4 regions of the Corynebacterium tardum genome follow, and region 3 is predicted to be linked to each of the others. Evidence: predicted binding sites of a transcription regulator. Region 3 holds the regulator's gene; each other region holds the start of a gene.
The links. Region 3 encodes LexA, which represses DNA repair genes until DNA is damaged. Its sites were predicted from a motif close to CGAACANNTGTTCG; they were not measured.

Region 1 (4,247 bases), 1.1 Mb from region 3:
TGCGGTTTGTCCACGAAGATGGTGGTTCCACCCGTGGTGTCTTGAACTGCGGCCTTGACTTCGTCGGAGAGGTAGAGCTCGGCGAGCTTCTTGACTTTCTCGTTGTCCTTATCCTTGTCCTGAACGGCCCAGACGTTGACGTAGGGGTCGAAGAGGATGTCGGGGTCAGCGTTGGGGTTCTCCGGGTCGTCGTACAGCACGGCGGCAGCCGGGTCGATTCCCGCCCGCTTGAAGAAGGAATTGGTGATGATGGCCGGGTGGCCTTCGCCGTACGCGGAGGGGGTCTGGGAGGCATCCACCGGGGTGATGGTCACCTTGGAGGCGCCCTCATCGATGTCCGCCGGGTCCGGCGTGAGCTTGCCCTCCTCCTTGAGCTTCAGCAAACCGTTGGCGGCCAGCAGGTTGATGGCGCGGCCTTGGTTGGTGGCGTCGTTGGGAATGGCGATGTCCTGGCCCTCGATGCCGTCGATGCTGTCGTGGCCCTTCCAGAACAGTGGCATGGGGTAGACCTGCGTGGAGGCAACCGGAACGAGGTCCGTGCCATTGCCCACGTTGTATTCGGCCAAGAACTTCAGGTGCTGGAACTTATTGGTGTCCGTGCTGCCCTCTGCCAGGGACTGGTTGGGGGTGGCATAGTCCGTGAAGCTCTTCATCTCGATCTCGATGCCCTCCTGGGCCGCGAGATCCTTGAGCACGCCCCACTCCGGGAGCTCGGCATCGGTGGTGCCGATGATGATGGGATCTTCGGCAGTACCGGCGGAGAACGCAGAGCTTGACGACGAACAAGCGACCACGCTGGATGCGGCCACGAGGCTAGCTGCGGCGGCTGCTACGAGGTGGCGGATGCGCATGAATCGTCCTTTGCTGTCGTGGTGGGCTTAAACTTCCTCTTCGAGGCGGTCCAGAATCTCCTGAAGCTCCTCCTGCGGGCGGTCCACGGCCACGGCGGTGTCGCCGGAGGACTTCAATACAGCCTCGGTGACCTTCGGGTCCTTCCACAGCTTGGCCAGCTCGTGGAGGGTTTCGTTATCCGCATCTTCAGCGCGCACGGCCCAGACGTTGATGTAGGGCTCGGCCTCTTCGGAGTTCGGATCGTCCTGTGCCACAGCGGACTGCGGGTCGATGCCGGCGCGCTCCAGGAAGGAGTTGTTGATGACGGCCGGCTTGCCCTCGCCGTAGGCCGCCGGGGTCTGGGCGGCGTCGACCGGGGAGACCTTGACCTTGGACTTGCCCTCATCGATGTCCATCGGGGACGGGGTCAGCGGGCTGTCTTCCTTGAGGGTGACCAGGCCTTCCTGTGCCAGCAGGCCGATGGCGCGGCCCTGGTTGGTGGAGTCGTTCGGAATGGCGACTTCCTGGCCTTCCACGCCGGAGAGGTCCTTGTGGTCCTTCCAGTAAATAGCCAGCGGGTAAATCTCGGTGGCGGCGAGCGGGACGAGGTCGGTGCCGTTGCCCTTGTTGTACTTGGCCAGGAACTGCAGGTGCTGGAACTTGTTGGTGGTCAGTTGGCCCTGGTCCAGTGCTTGGTTCGGAGTGTTGTAATCAGCGAAGTTCTCGAGCTCGACCTTGTAGCCGGCCTCCTTGGCCAGGTCTTGGAACACGGACCACTCTTCCATGTTGGCGTCGGTGGTGCCGATGCTGATGGTGGAGTCCTTGGTGATTTCCTCTCCGGAGCCGCTGGAGTCCGAGGAGTCGGAGGAGCAAGCTACCAGGCCGGTAGTGGCGATGACGGCCGCAGAAGTGGCGGCAAGTACGCGACGGATGCTCATGATGGGGTTCACATGTCCCTTCTATATCGGGTGCGGCGAGGAAAAATCACCGCAGGTGTTTTGCACTGTTCGTCAAACTAGCAACGATTGAACCGCTTTGTCTATTCTCTGGATTGCTCAACGAAAACCTTGACAGGAAAATGTGTTCGAATATAGGGTGTGGCTCATGAGGTTTAATGGGGGGCAGGCACTGCCATGGTCGCGGGTGGAGCGGATCTTGTCCGGCCGGCCGGGGCCTACTCCCGTGCCGGTGGACCACCTGTCGCAGCGGGTGGGGGAGATTAAGGCGGGATACTCCACTGTTCCCTTCGCGGAGCTGCACGCGGTGAGTTCCTATAGCTTCCTGGAGGGGGCCTCGGAACCAGAGGAGCTGGTTACCCGGGCTGTCGAGTTGGGGCTGCGTGGATTGGCGCTGGTGGATAGGGATGGGTTCTATGGGCTGATGAAGTGTGCGGAGGCCGCCGCAAAGGTGGGGCTGCCTGCTATCTTCGGTGCGGAGCTCAGCCTAGAGCCGGCACCGCTGACTGTCTTGGCGCGAACTCCGGAGGGGTACCGCCGCCTATCCCGACTCATCTCCCGCGCCCGCATGGCGGCGGGGAAAAAGGGCGCTGTGGCCTACCCGCCGCTGGCGGAGATTGCCGTAGAGCTACAGGACGAGTGCCTCTTTCTCGTGGGGTGGGAATGGGCGGAGTATTTCGATCTTCTGCTCGATAGAATAAAAATAGACAGCATGGTTTTGGAGTACGCCTACACGCTCACTCCGGAGGACGCTGACCACCACGCGGCGCTGGATAAGCTCCCCGTGTCGCGCGCCATCGCCACCGCCCACCCGGCCGCCGCCACCCGGGATCGCGCGCGGCTGGCGGGAGCCAAGCAGGCGTTGGGCAGGCGCCTGGCGCTTGGCGACGCCACACCGGACGCCCACCCCATGGGAGCACACTGGCTGCGTTCTGGAGAACAGATGGCGCAGCTTGCCCCCGACCGGCCTGAGCTCATCGCCGAAACCGTTCGCGTGCTGGAGGAGTGCAGCTTCACCTGGGCCGCACTCGCGCCCAACCTCCCGGACTTCGAGGTACCCGCCGGCCACACCGAGATGACGTGGCTGGAACACCTCACTTTTGAGCGCGCGGAGGCGCGCTATGCCTCGCGGCCCCAGGAAATTCGAACGCGGGCATGGGAGCAGATGCGCTACGAGCTGGACGTCGTCAAGCAGCTGGGCTTTCCCGGCTACTTCCTCATCGTGTGTGACTTCGTGGATTTTTGCCGGCGGGAGAACATTCTGTGCCAGGGGCGAGGCTCGGCGGCGAACTCCGCGGTGTGCTTCGCGTTGGGGATTACGAACGCGGAGCCGATTTCCGCGGGTCTGCTTTTTGAGCGCTTTTTGTCCCCGGACCGCGATGGCCCGCCGGATATCGACATTGATATTGAATCGGGACGGCGCGAGGAGGTCATTCAGTACGTCTATGCCAAGCATGGTCGCGAGCGCGCCGCGCAGGTGGCCAACGTGATTACCTACCGCCGCAAAGGGGCGCTGCGGGATGCCGCCCGGGCGTTGGGCTATCCGCAGGGCTCGGCCGATGCGTGGTCGAAGGGGATTGCGCCCGCGCCTGGCGACGTCGAATCGTTGGCCGAGCAGTTCCTCGGCCAGCCGCGCCATCTGGGTATTCACTCTGGTGGCATGGTGCTGTGTGACCGGCCGATTGCGGATGTCGTGCCCGTGGAATGGGCGCGCATGGAGAACCGTTCGGTGCTGCAATGGGATAAGGACGATTGTGCTGCAGCTGGCCTGGTGAAGTTCGACATGCTGGGCCTGGGCATGCTCGAGGCCCTGCATCACATGATGGACTTAGTGGAGGAGACTACGGGCCGGAAGGTCAACCTGTGGGAGCTGGACCTAGCGGACCCGGAAGTCTACGACATGCTCTGCCGCGCGGATGCGGTGGGCGTGTTCCAGGTGGAATCGCGCGCGCAGCTGAGTACGCTGCCCAGGCTGAAGCCGCGAGTCTTCTTCGACCTCGTGGTGGAGGTAGCGCTCATTCGCCCCGGTCCCATCCAGGGCGGGTCGGTGCACCCGTACCTGCGCCGCCGCGATGGCAAGGAACCGGTGGAGTATGACCACCCGGTGCTGGAAAAGTCCTTAGGCAAGACGCTGGGCATTCCGCTTTTTCAGGAGCAGCTGATGCAGATTGCCGTTGATGCCGCCGGTTTTAGCGGCGCGGAGGCTGATGACCTGCGCCGCGCGATGGGCTCGAAGCGCTCGCCGGAGAGGATGGCCGCGCTCAAGCAGCGTTTCTACGACGGCCTCAAGGAAACCAACGGGATTACCGGGGAGGTCGCGGACAAGCTGTGGACCAAGATTGTCGCCTTCGCCGCTTATGGCTTCCCGGAGTCTCACTCTCAGTCTTTTGCCTCCTTGGTCTACTTTTCGGCGTGGTTTAAGCATTATTACCCGGCGCAGTTTTGCGTGGGCTTGTTGCG
Region 2 (4,247 bases), 220 kb from region 3:
CTGGTACTCAGCCCACGCGGCTGCGTCCCAGATTTCAAGGAAGTCAACTGAACCCACGACCACGCATTCCTTAGTCAGGTTTGCGTACTCACGGTGCCCTGCTGACAGTGTGATTCGCCCGTGCCCGTCAGGGCGCTGCTCGTCCGCACTTGCTGCCAAGTTACGAATGAACGCACGCGCGTCCGGGTTGGTGCGTGACACCGCCGCTGCCTTCCGAGCTCGTGCCGCGAACTCCTCCCGCGGATACACCGCGAGGGAATGATCCTGGCCTTTTGTGACCATCAGGCCACCAGCCAGGTCTTCACGAAACTTCGCCGGAAGCGTAAGCCGCCCTTTGTCATCGAGCTTGGGAGTGTAGGTACCGAGAAACATCCCGGGTCCACCTTCCTGTCACTCGAAAAACTCCGGTTTCCTCTTACGGCAGAAGAACACTTCTCCACCGATGCGCCCCACTCTACCCCACTTTCCCCCACCATCCACACCTTGCCAGTAAATTACATCCGCGTGTCTCCCCATAACCGCAGATAAACAGCACTGTTTCCGGTGGGGAGATTTCCCCGGAGTCCCCTTGACATACCCCACAAAATGCACCACCAACACCATCAGCCGCATCTCTAACTCTGCTACCGTGCCCCACTTAACGCAGCATCACACACTGGCTCCTGCACTTTTACCCCCGTCTTCCGGCCTTCCCCCTTCCACCACTCCCCACTCTCCCCCACAGAGGCGCGCCCTCCGGCAATTGGTGGGGCAAAGTGGGGGAAATGGGAAGATGCCCCACAACCCCCTTTAAGCAGCAATCGAGTCCCGCTTGCCAGAAAAATGGCCCGAAAACGCCAAAGCCCGCACCTCCCAATCCGGGAGATGCGGACTACTTCGGCTCTACTTAACGCTCAGCCAATGCACTTAGCGCCCCTCAAAGCGGCGGCGGAAGTTATCTTCCAGGCGATTGCCCACGTTGCTACCACTCTTCTTCGGCTGCCCCTCGCGCCCGCGCGATGGAACTGAGACCGAAGCCGGCGAGGCAGTCGAACCACCACGCAGCATCCACACGCCAGCACCAAACATGACCAAGAATCCAAGGATGGACAGACCAATAAACCACAGAGACTGCTGCGCCAGCGCGATTCCGCCCACCATCATGCACAGACCAACAACCACCAGCGCTACGCCGCGCAGCGTGATTGCCCCAGTGCCGCCGCCAAAGGAAGAATCCTCGGACACAGACGCACCAAAGTTAGGATCGTTGGCCAGCAACGACTCTTCAATTTCACGCAGCGCTCGCTGTTCGTGCTCAGAAAGGGACACAGTGTCCTCCATGTAGGGTGTGGGGGCTAATCGGGTACTACCTCTGTAACGTCAAGAATAGCTAGATAGTTCCCGCGAATACAGTTTGCGCATTCTCCGCACGACGATACATAGATCTTCTCCCACACCCTCCAGGGTGGTCTACCGCGAGAGCAGGCATCCCACTAGGCGGCTAGGCCACCAAAGCCAAGCTCCGACTCGGTCGCATCCACGTAGCGGGCAGCCAGCGCCAGGTACCCGAGCACGACTTCGTCGGCAGGCACCGGGTCCATTCCAGAGGCAACACGGGAGCGCACTCGCGAGTATTCACCGAACTCCGCAGCCCACTGAGCATCCGCTGCTCCAATAAGCGCCACCTGCTCCCACGCAGACGAGGGCAACCGCTTGCGGCGCCCCACCGTAGAACCTGCCACCCGTGCGCCCGCTGCACGCAGCGCGGCCCGGTACGCCATTTCCAGTGCGTCCTCCATCTGCCCCCGCGCCGCACTTGCACGGGCCGCCGACAGCAGATCGAGAGCCTGCTCGACAAAGCAATCACGGCGCACAATCTGCAGCGCCTCCCGTCCGCGACCGCGTGCCGCCGTTGCCGAAATTACCTGTGCCATGACCATCCTCCTTTGTTGCTGTACTACAACTCACCCTAGAATCGCACCCGAACACTCACTCCCCACATTAGTTCACATGTTCGAGTTCACCAATAGATGTTCGAGACTATTCACATTTCTAACGAACATGCACTCGACGGATTGAAAGCGTGACTGGCTTTCGCCGCTGTGCCAGATCTGCTGTTATTGAGATTGTGAGTTACACACTGCGCCGCCTAACGCCCCAAGAGTTCGCCATCGCCGTCCCCCAGCTGGTGGACATCTACATCACGGCCATGGACTACTCCCCCACGGTGCGCGAGAGCTCCATCGCCCGTTGGAAGACGGATCTCATCCGCCCCGGCTTCGGCTGCATTGTAGCCACCTCTGAGACCGGAATCGCTGGTTTTGCCTACGGCTTCCTGGGGTCTCCTGACACGTGGTGGGACCGCGAGCTGCGCCGGGCCTTGACCCGGCTGGGCGGCGCCTCCGCCGAACAGGAAGACGTCCTCCACAACTACTTCGAGCTCGCTGAAATACATGTGCTGCCCTCCGCACAAGGCCGCGGGTTGGGCCGTGCGTTGCTGGAGGCCTTAGCCTGGAACCTCCCGGCGCGCTTTATCCTGCTCTCCACGCCGGAGCACCCGCAGGAGTCCAATTCCGCCTTTAGGCTGTACCGCAAGATGGGATTCACGGATTTCTTGCGCCAGCTGTACTATCCGGCTGATTCTCGCGCCTTCGCCATTCTCCAAGCCCCAATCCCCTTGCAGCCACTTGAGTCACCGCAGCCACCGCACCCAGCGGAGCGCACACGCCCCGAGTAGCCCAGCGCCTAATCACCCACCCAGGGCAGGTATCGTGACAGGTGTGAGTGAACCGAAGATTCCATCCTTGGCCGAAATCCCCGCTGCTGTCCGCACGGAGCTTGACCGCTTCCTCGAAGGGCAGCGCGAAGCGCTGGCGAACATTGGCCAGCCGGTAACCAACGCCGTGTCCTACCTGGAATCCTTCGTCCTCGACGGAGGAAAGCGCATCCGCCCGCTCTACGCGTGGGCGGGCTTTATTGGCGCGCGCGGCCTGGAGGGGCCCGAGTCGCCGGAGGCGATGCTGCGCGCCGCCTCCGCGCTGGAGTTCATCCAGGGCTGCGCCCTCATCCACGATGACATCGTGGATGCCTCCGATACCCGGCGCGGCAACCCCACCGTCCACCGCGGGGTGGCTGCGCGCCACCGCGAGCTCAACCTCGGGGGCGACCCCGACTTCTTCGGGCAGTCCATCGCCATCCTCGTCGGCGACATGGCCTTGGTCTGGGCAGAGGACATGTTCCAAGACTCCGGTCTGAGTCCGGAGGCACTGGCCCGCGCGCGGGCACCGTGGCGCGGTATGCGCCGAGAGGTCATCGGTGGCCAGATCCTCGATATTTGCCTGGAGGCAGAGGGGTCTGAGGACGCTGCCTTGGCGGATTCGGTGAACCGGTTTAAGACAGCCGCCTACACCATCGAGCGCCCGCTGCACTTGGGGGCGGCCATCGCCGGGGCACCGGAGAAGCTCATCGCCGCCTTCCGCGGCTACGGCCGGGACATCGGCGTTGCCTTCCAGCTGCGCGATGACCTGCTTGGTGTCTTCGGCGATCCCACTGTCACCGGCAAGCCGGCGGGAGACGACCTGCGGGAGGGCAAGCGTACCGTGCTGTTGTCGCTGGCCCTGCAGCGTGCCGATGCTTCCGATCCGGCCGCCGCGGCTGACTTGCGCCGGCTGATCGGCAACACCGACGACCCCGCGGATATTGAGCGGATGGCGCAGATTATTGCGGACTCGGGCGCACCGGACGTCGTCGAGCAGCGCATCACGGACCTTACCCACTCGGGCCTGGCCCACCTGGGGGATGCCCACGTGCCGGCAGAGGTCACCGCTACCCTGGAGGAGCTCGCCCGCAAATCCACTGCCCGCCGGATGTAGCATGGTGCGCACACAGTCGTCGCTAAGCGTGCGCGTTCCCGGCGCCCTTCCCTTGGGCGTCGCGTCCGCGGCCATCCTCGCACTCGCGTCCTTTTCGGGCGGCGCCACCCGCAACCGCGGCGGCGTGCTCGAGGCCCTCAACGTTGGTTTCTTGGCCTACGGGCACGGCCGCAACATTGGCATGATGCTCTACTGGGTAGGCCTCTTCGGACTTGTCGCCGCGTGGGTGCTGGCCGGCCGGCAGGTCATCGCTCCGCAGCTGAAGAACCCGCAGCCCAATGGCGGCCTGGACCGTATCCGCCGCATGCTGGCCGCGTGGATTGCCCCGCTGCTGGTTGCTGCTCCCCTGGCCTCGCGCGACGTCTACTCCTACCTCATGCAGGGGGCGATGGTGCG
Region 3 (4,247 bases):
CCCAACAGATGGTCAAGGGTCTGCCCTTGCAGCAGCGCGTCGCCGTTGATGCATACCCGCACGGCGGGGCGGAAGGTTTGGTCAACGACGCCCGCGTGGCCGCCGTACGGGACATCATGATGGAAAAGGGCGGACCCGTCCGCACCCCGGCGGACTTTAAGGCCCTACTGAATCAGGTCAAGCCGGAAGTACCCGGGCGAGTGCGCCAAGCCGTCGTCGCTATTGCTCCCGGCTTAGCGGAATATTCCAATCTTTCCGCAGAGCTCAAGCACTGGGAGGGACCGGCGATTGATGACATCCGCAAGCAGCTAGACTTCCTACTGCCGCCACACGCCATTACGGTGCACGGAATGCAGCACCTGCGCCACCTGCCGCGGTACATTCAGGCCGCGCGAATCCGTTTGGAGGACATGAACCTCGATCCGGACCGCGATGCCGACCGCCAGGCTGATGTGGATGAGGCGAAGGCATACCTGGCCAACCGCCTCCGCTCCCTGCCTGCTGGCCGCGAAAAGTCCCGCGACGTCAAGGACATCTACTGGATGATTGAGGAGCTACGCGTTTCGCTCTTTGCTCAGCGCCTCGGTACCGCGCACGCAGTGTCGGTGCGCCGCATTCAAAAGGCCGCAGACAAGCTGCGCTAATCGCAGCTAGAAGCTATCGCGGTCCCGGCGGCGCATGAGGCGGATTTCTGATTCGAAATCGTCAGCGCTCTCAAAGGACTTGTACACCGAGGCAAAGCGCAGGTAGGCCACCTCGTCCAAGTCGCGCAGCGGCTCCAGAATGGCAAGGCCGATATCGTTGGCATTGACCTGGGAAGAGCCGTGGCTGCGAACGGTTTCCTCTACTTGCTGCGCCAGCTTCTTCAGCGAATCGTCGCTCACGTCGCGCCCCTGACAAGCGCGCTGCACGCCGCGAATGAGCTTGTCCCGGCTAAAAGGCTCCGCCAAGCCGTTGCGCTTGACGACGAGAAGAACAGCCTTCTCCACGGTGGTAAATCGACCCTTACATGACGCGCATTCGCGGCGCCGGCGGATAGAGGTTCCGCTGTCTACCACGCGCGAGTCGATGACTCGGGACTGTTCATTGTGGCAAAACGGGCAATACACGTTACGCGGCGTCCTTTCACTCAGGCCTCCTGGAAACCAAGCGGAGGCTTTCCATCCCCGACCGTTAGCCTACCGCCGCCCCGAACTGAAAGGCACACCGCTACCGCGTTCTCCGACAGGTTAGTGGGCGATGGATGCCGCCTCGATATCGGAGCTCGAGTGCACGGCCGGGGATGGTGCCGCCGGCGACTCAGTGTCGATGCTCAAACCGCCCCAGACAGTGCCAACGAATACCGCGGCCCCGAAGACCGCACCCAGAACATAGTTACCTACGTTCGATCCCTTAACAGTGGAATCCACCACGCCTTTTGGATGTCCACCACCGCGCGAGCGCGATTCACAGAGGCGGCTCTGTGTTCTATCGAGGGGACTCAACGTTCGAACATTGCGAGGTCCGAACGCTCGGCCGGCACCCCGACCACGCTCTCCCGCCGGATCCCACACCGCCGCCGGAGGCACAACTGCGGGTCGCGGGCTAGCAGAGGCTTCATTCGGGATGCGGTTGCGTGAGCTGGTATTCAGTACGATTGCCATGATTATTCCTTTGCGTTCTTTTCATCTAGCGGATGACGTTGCCTGCAGTGTATGCAACGCGGTTGACACACTCGAACATTCCACTCGCTAAACCGTTCGATCCTGTTCGTATGTTCGATTTATAACACCCTCTCGAATATTTGTCCACATCTGCGCGCCATTTCTCGAACATTTTTTCTTTCCGTGCTACAAAGGAAGACAGTGCCGCGCACTTCATAATCTTTTTAAGAAGCCCACTTAACGCCACTGTGAACGCAAGCTTTACCCCACCTTGAGGAGCCCATAATGTCCCGCAAACCCAAGAAGACCGAACAGCCCACTCTTGATTCCCTCTCTGCCCGCCAGCGCCGAATTCTGGAGGTCATCCATGACGCCGTGATGCTGCGCGGCTACCCACCCAGCATCCGTGAGATCGGTGATGCAACTGGGCTGCAATCGACGTCGTCGGTGGCATATCAGCTCAAGCAGTTGGAGGAGAAGGGCTTCTTGCGCCGCGACCCGAACAAGCCGCGCGCCGTGGATGTCCGCCACTTCCCCAACTCGGAAGACGCAAAGAAGCCCGGCCGCAAAACCTCCGCAGCCCAGGACTCCCCTGAGCCCACGTCTTCGGACGTACCCGAGGACGCCGCTCGCCCGACCTACATCCCAGTGGTGGGCCGCATTGCCGCCGGCTCCCCTATCACTGCAGAGGAGAACGTCGATGCCTACTTCCCCATGCCGGATGAGGTCGTGGGCAGCGGTGAGCTCTACATGCTGCAGGTCGTAGGGGACTCCATGCAGGATGCTGGCATCCTCAACGGTGACTGGGTCATTATCCGCTCCCAGTCGGTTGCGGAGGAAGGTGAGTTCGTTGCCGCCCTGCTGGACGATGAAGCAACGGTGAAGGAGTTCCACCGAGATTCCTCCGGCGTCTGGCTGCTCCCCCACAATGACGCATACGCTCCGATCAAGGGCGACGAGGCAGAGATTATGGGCAAGGTTGTCTCCGTGTTCCGCAAGCTCTAACACCTTCTCCCCTTTTTTGTCGCCCACCGCTTTCCCGCCCCAACCGCCTTCCTCCCATTCAGAACGGAAGGACGGGGCGGGACTTTTGTGTTTGTTTACCCCCTTGCGCGTGTAGATGCCCGATTTGCGCCCGATTAGCGTCCTAAATCACACATTCCCAAACGGGCAGGCCAATGGCTGTTTTCCACCAATCCTTAACGTTCTTGATGTGTGAATCTCTTTGTTTTGTTCCGTTTTACCCGCACTCAATGAAAGAATGGGGACATCACAGCAACACCCGTTGCACATTTTCATTAAGCCATCAATTCATCCCCCATGTTTCCCTGGCTTAGCGATGAACAATGGAGTCCCCCAAGGGAGAAACAATGTACGCAGAAGAACGCCGTCGCCAGATCGCGTCACTGACCGCCGTCGAAGGCCGTGTCAACGTCACCGAGCTCTCTGAGCGCTTCGATGTCACTGCAGAAACCATCCGCCGCGATCTTGCGGTACTGGACCGCGAAGGCGTAGTTCACCGCGTCCATGGTGGCGCCGTCGCCTCCCAGTCTTTCCAGACTGCCGAGTTCACTCTTGACACCCGCCAGCGTTCGGCTACCGGCGCCAAGATGGCCATCGCCCGAGCAGCCCTTGATCAGCTTCCCGAAGACGGCAGCATCTTCCTCGACGCCGGCACCACGACCAACGCACTGGCAGATCTCATCGGACAGCGTTTCTCTGCCGGACAGTTCAACATCGTGTCCAACAGCCTCCCCATCGCACTGTCGCTTGCCAGCAACGGTGTGTCTGACGTGCAGCTGCTCGGCGGCACAGTGCGTGCCATTACTCAGGCGGTCGTTGGCGATACTGCGTTGCGCACCATGGCGCTGATGCGCGCCGACGTCGCATTCATCGGCACCAACGCACTCACCATCGACCATGGCTTGTCCACGGCAGACTCACAAGAGGCCGCTATCAAGGCCGCCTTTGTCACCAACGCCCACAAGGTCGTCGTGCTGTGTGACTCCTCCAAGCTGGGCAACGACTACCTCGTCAGCTTCGCGTCCCTGGCGGACATTGATGTGGTTATTACTGACGCCGCCGCCCCGACTTCCTTCCTCGACGCACTGCGCGCCAATGACGTCGAGGTCGTCCTCGCCGGGGATAAGTAGTTTCCCCGAAAACCACAACAGCGACCGCTCCGGAAGGTAATCCGGCGGTCGCTCTTGTTCTATCTAGCGCCTGTGCAGCCAAGCGCCGCTGCAGCAAGTGAGCTCGCTCAGCGGCGCTATTCGTTGGAGTCCTAGGCCTGGAATTCTTCCAGCAGGGCGATGACCGCGGTCCGGGCATCGGACGGACCCTCAGCATTGATGGCAGCGTCTGCCATCTTCTGGCACTGCTCCAGGGTGAGATCGGCCAGCTGGGCACCGACGCCGGCGACGGCGGTCGACGCAGCCGACAGCGAGTTCACGCCCAGGCCGGTGAGCACGCAAGCCAGCATCGGATCGGCCGCAGCCTCGCCACACACGCCGACCATGACGTCGTTGTCACGGCCCACCATGCAGGTGTGCTGGATGAGGCGCAGTACGGCCGGCTGCCACGGGTCGGTAAGGTATGCTAGCT
Region 4 (4,247 bases), 1.1 Mb from region 3:
GGTAATGGCGACGCAGACAACGGCGGCGCTAAGGACGACGACGGCTCCAGCAAGACTGCTTCCTCTGTCGGCTCTGGCCTCCTGGGCGCAGGCCTCGCTACCGCAGTTCTGGCAGCAATCGCCGCCTTCCTGCAGAACATGGGCATCGTGAAGGTCGACTTCTCCGCACTCCGCAAGCTGATCGGCTAATACACCTCGCCTTCTTTAAATCCTCCGCTGTGTGCGGGGGATTTTTGCGTCTTCGTCGTTGTTGTCGACGTCGTTGTTTTCGACGGTGGGTTAGAAGGGGATGTCGTCGCTGGTGTCGGTGCCGGCTTCCCCGTCGGCTTCCTTTTCGGTGTTGGCTTGTTCTTCGGCTTGTCGTTCGGCGTGGTAGTCATCGAGTTGCTGTTTGAGGTACTGGGCTTGCTCGCGGGCAAATTTACGGTAGGCGTCTATGTGCTGGCCTACTGTTTGCACCCACCTTTTCATCCCGTCAGACAGCGGGCCTTCCGGACAGGTGGTAGCCCACGTACTGTCATCGAAAAGCCAGACAATATCCCCGGTATCCGGGTCCATGACATAGCCCAGCCGCCCGTCGGTCTTCATGTTGTGGTGGTGCTGACACAAGCACGCCATATTCGACGGATGCGTCTTTCCACCCTCGGCATAGTTATGCCGATGATCCAACTGCGAATACATCGCCGGCCTGTCACACCCACTCAACCGGCAGGTCTCATCACGACCCTCAACAACGCTACGAATCATTCCCGATGGTTGGTAAGAATCAGATTCTTTCACCGGTGTAGTTAAGTCCCGTTTCTTGGTGTGTGGGATAGGCGCACTGCGCCACCCATAGCCGTTGATGTAGGTCGGGGCATTGTCCACATCACAAGCCTGGTAGGTGTGCAGCACAATGGTTGCTGGTGGTTCGATAGCCCCGGTAAGAAGCTTCTTTATCGCATCCGTCAGCGAAAGATCTTGCTTTGTAGCGGTTTCCCGGATGAAGGCATCGATAGCAATGCCGGTTGCTTCATCCACGCCGAGCTCTAGCCAGGCTTTCGTGCCGTTGGAAGAGAAGGTGTAGGTGTCTTTAGGCCTGGTATCGCGAAAAGCAATGCTCGGGTCCAGGGTTTTGGCCAGATCGCGCACCCGGCGGCGGATTTTGGCGGTGGTGGGAAAAACCTGATTCGGCTGGGTAGGGGTGAAGTAGGACACCAGGGTGGCATCGATGAGCGCGAGCGTTGCGTCATCGAGCCCGGCAAGGGCAGACAGGGGTTTGTCGATGGCGATAAGCCCCTGGATGTCCAGCAGGCAGTGGGTGTCTTGGAGGGCTTTAAGCCCGGGCAGGGTATCGAGGCGGAAAAGGGCGCGCAGGCCGGCGGTGATCAGTCCTTCGCCGAGGCCCCAGGTGTTGACTAGGGATAAGGCGGTGGTGTCGATGTCGGCGTCTAGGTGTGGTTGGGCTGCGCGCCAGCAGGCAAAGTCCGCGCGGCGGACGTTGTGGCGGGCTTTAGCTAGTGGGTTAGTGGGGTTGGCGTGGGCGAAGAAGGCGGTTGGTGGTGTGGTGGTTGTGGTTGTCATTGTGCCCCCGAGGCAACTATAGAATAGGTGTTCTACCCACAACTATACCGACACTCCACCTATATGGCTATGGCCAGCGGGATTATTCTTTTCCGGTTGCCTATTCGGGGGTATTGAGGATTAGTTTAGGGTTTGTGTTCGAGCCGAATCGAACAGGCACTTTCATCCACACCCCACCCAACCACCACGGGGGTAACGCGCGGCTCAGCACGTGCAGCACATGGCCTCACAGCCTCCTACCAGGCACATGGCACGAGACCCCTGCGGTGTCCTAAGATGAAGCAAATGAGTGCGGAGATTTATTCACTTCCTACGACGCCCCTGGTGACCACCGATCTTGTCGAGCAAGGCCCGCGACTTTCCCTGCGCCGCGGCAGCAACATCCTCATGCTCCAGCTGCCTGCCACCGACCCTGAAGCTGACGTAGAAGATCCGCGTTGGGTGGTCGAATCTCACTTCATCGATCGCCCCCATACGCTGCGTGAATTCTCCACGGAGGAGCCGATCAACGTCGGCATTCCCGGCCCCTTCACCCGCATCGAGGTCACTCTGCGCGATGGCGATGAGGACCTCATCGAAACCATCACCTTCACCGGTATCACTGATGACGCACCGTTCATCGTCTATGACCGCACCACGCTTATCGCGCCGCAGGGCACCCTGGAGGAGGCCACCCCGCTCGGCATCTGGGCCGGCTGGGAAGTGGGCCCGCTGCTAGATCAGGTGAGGGTACCGCAGAGGGAACCGGTAGACGTCGCCAAGCACGGCGATTTCGAGTGGGACTTTGACGTAGCCACCCTGCCCAACGCCCGGGGCCTCGATAACGAGCCGGTATTCACTAAATCCCCGCGCGTGCACCTCATCGCGGAAGGGGAGTGGCGCATCGATCTCACCTACGCTCCCCTCGGCGGCGAGCAAGAGGAGATTTCGGAGCAGACGTTCGAGGCGGGCACCGCCGAGCCCTTCCCCAGCGACCTCTACGAAGACCCCTGGGTGGGGCGGTACAAGGTGACGCTGTGGCATAACGCAGAGCTTGCCGACGTCCGCTTTATCTCCCTCGCCGAGGGCCTTCACATGCGCTCGACGAACGAAGGCCCGCGCGGCATCGATTTCCGCATCATCGACGCCCTCGGCGCGCATTCGGCGTTTAGCTACACCCTGGCCTCGCCGCCCAAGAAGCCCATCGCGCTGGAGAAGGGGCTGCGCACGTTCGAGGACACCGAGGTATCCCGCCGTGAGGTCGTGGCCAGCGACGCCGGCTACGAGCTCGAATTCGACGTGTGGCCGGAGGCCCTGTTCAGCCGCGTAAAGCGCATTGGTCTCGAACCCACGGAGCACTCCAATAAGCCGGTCATCCTCGCAGGCCAGCTCGACCAGGATGACATGTTCACCGTCCATTCGCCGCGCCCGCTGCCGCTAGCGAAGTTTGTGACCATCGACGGCCGCCAGAAGATCAAGGAGCTGGCCCGCACGTCCAAGACCACGCAGGCCGTCACCAGCCTGTCCGTGCCGAATGCCGCGCTGGCCAATGCCGTGCGCAAGCAGCCGTCGGCCGAGCTCTTCCTCATGTGGTCCACCCTGTCGTACGAGGACTACCTGGAGTCCCTGCCGGACAAGGAGCGCGCGGCGCACGAGGCCCGCAGCCTGGACCGCCGCGTGGTGGAGTACGAAGCCTCCGCGTCTACGAGCCTGATTTACGCCGCGCTGGCCACCGTGCGCAAGTCCCCGCTCGTGGGCAGAGGGCTTCTCACGGAGAACGAGATTTCCGTGGAGCAGAACGTAGATCCCCAGGTAGATTTGCTGGGGTGGACCTGGCCATTGGCCAACCCCACCGTAGAGCCCACCCAGCTTGAGCCTACGGAGGCCGGTTTCGCGCTGCCTGCGGAGGTCGCCGCGCAGGGGCCGATGCTTGTCGACGTCCGCGAGCTCACCACCTCCGCTAACCTCGCCGCGCCGAAGCGCCCGTCGAGTGCCTCCATCGTGGTCTCGCCGGAGGGCGCCGAGCCGGCTTTGGCCTCGAGCGAGTGGACCCCGGAGGAGCTCTGGAAGGCCTTCCGCGCGCTCCACGTGCTGTCACAGCGCAGCCCGAACCCGAAGCTGCAGGCCATGTTCGACAGCATCATCGACGGCCTGCGCGCCGACCCGTCCGCGGCCATCCACGCCCTGGCGCACACCGGGGTCAGCGTGAACCAGCAGGCCCGCTCCCTCGCGCGCACGCGCCTCTTCCACGCCCCGTTGGACCCGGTGGAGGCGGGCAGCGACAACTACCTGGATCTGCTCCTCAACCCCTCGGCCAGCGACAATGCGGAGCTCGCCGCCGTTCGCGAGTCCGGCGCCGACGGCCTCACCCGTCCCATGCTTCTCGCGGCTGCGACCGTCCATAGCCCGACCCCCAGCGTCGACGACGTGATGGGGGAGGCCGCGCGCGTGGCGGCACTGCGCGAATGCTTTGCCAACAACGGCGCCCTGGACGCCCTGGGCACCATTGAGCAGCTGCGCAAGGATGCCACGGCGCTTGCCTCGGTGGTCCAGAATGCCGGCGTGGATATGTCCATCAGCCACACCCTGGTGGCGCTTGGCGCATTCGGCAGCGGAAATACCGCCGACGAGCTCAACGCCGCGGCCTGGATGCCCTATATCTCCTACGCTTTCGCGCTGGCCGCCCGCGGCGCCGCCAACGACGT

Region 1: a site for LexA is predicted at 1,905-1,918, ahead of ACLI1P_RS02605 (error-prone DNA polymerase). Genes of this name have one in related genera too.
Region 2: a site for LexA is predicted at 2,003-2,016, ahead of ACLI1P_RS08860 (SAV_6107 family HEPN domain-containing protein). Genes of this name have one in related genera too.
Region 4: a site for LexA is predicted at 1,584-1,597, ahead of ACLI1P_RS12810 (HNH endonuclease signature motif containing protein). Genes of this name have one in related genera too.

Annotation. Positions count from the first base shown of each region.
Region 1 is NZ_CP177104.1:525,188-529,434, forward strand. Features, by position in the region: gene ACLI1P_RS02595 (MetQ/NlpA family ABC transporter substrate-binding protein) at 1-851, opposite strand, end outside; gene ACLI1P_RS02600 (MetQ/NlpA family ABC transporter substrate-binding protein) at 879-1,769, opposite strand; gene ACLI1P_RS02605 (error-prone DNA polymerase) at 1,936-4,247, shown strand, end outside.
Region 2 is NZ_CP177104.1:1,845,997-1,850,243, forward strand. Features, by position in the region: gene mraZ (division/cell wall cluster transcriptional repressor MraZ) at 1-372, opposite strand, end outside; gene ACLI1P_RS08855 (DUF3040 domain-containing protein) at 907-1,308, opposite strand; gene ACLI1P_RS08860 (SAV_6107 family HEPN domain-containing protein) at 1,473-1,913, opposite strand; gene ACLI1P_RS08865 (N-acetyltransferase family protein) at 2,108-2,716, shown strand; gene ACLI1P_RS08870 (polyprenyl synthetase family protein) at 2,760-3,851, shown strand; gene ACLI1P_RS08875 (alpha-(1->6)-mannopyranosyltransferase A) at 3,853-4,247, shown strand, end outside.
Region 3 is NZ_CP177104.1:1,623,049-1,627,295, forward strand. Features, by position in the region: gene hrpA (ATP-dependent RNA helicase HrpA) at 1-644, shown strand, start outside; gene nrdR (transcriptional regulator NrdR) at 651-1,109, opposite strand; gene ACLI1P_RS07815 (hypothetical protein) at 1,230-1,409, opposite strand; gene lexA (transcriptional repressor LexA) at 1,929-2,648, shown strand; gene ACLI1P_RS07825 (DeoR/GlpR family DNA-binding transcription regulator) at 3,014-3,796, shown strand; gene ptsP (phosphoenolpyruvate--protein phosphotransferase) at 3,928-4,247, opposite strand, start outside.
Region 4 is NZ_CP177104.1:2,683,491-2,687,737, forward strand. Features, by position in the region: gene ACLI1P_RS12805 (alkaline phosphatase) at 1-189, shown strand, start outside; gene ACLI1P_RS12810 (HNH endonuclease signature motif containing protein) at 280-1,563, opposite strand; gene ACLI1P_RS12815 (hypothetical protein) at 1,849-4,247, shown strand, end outside.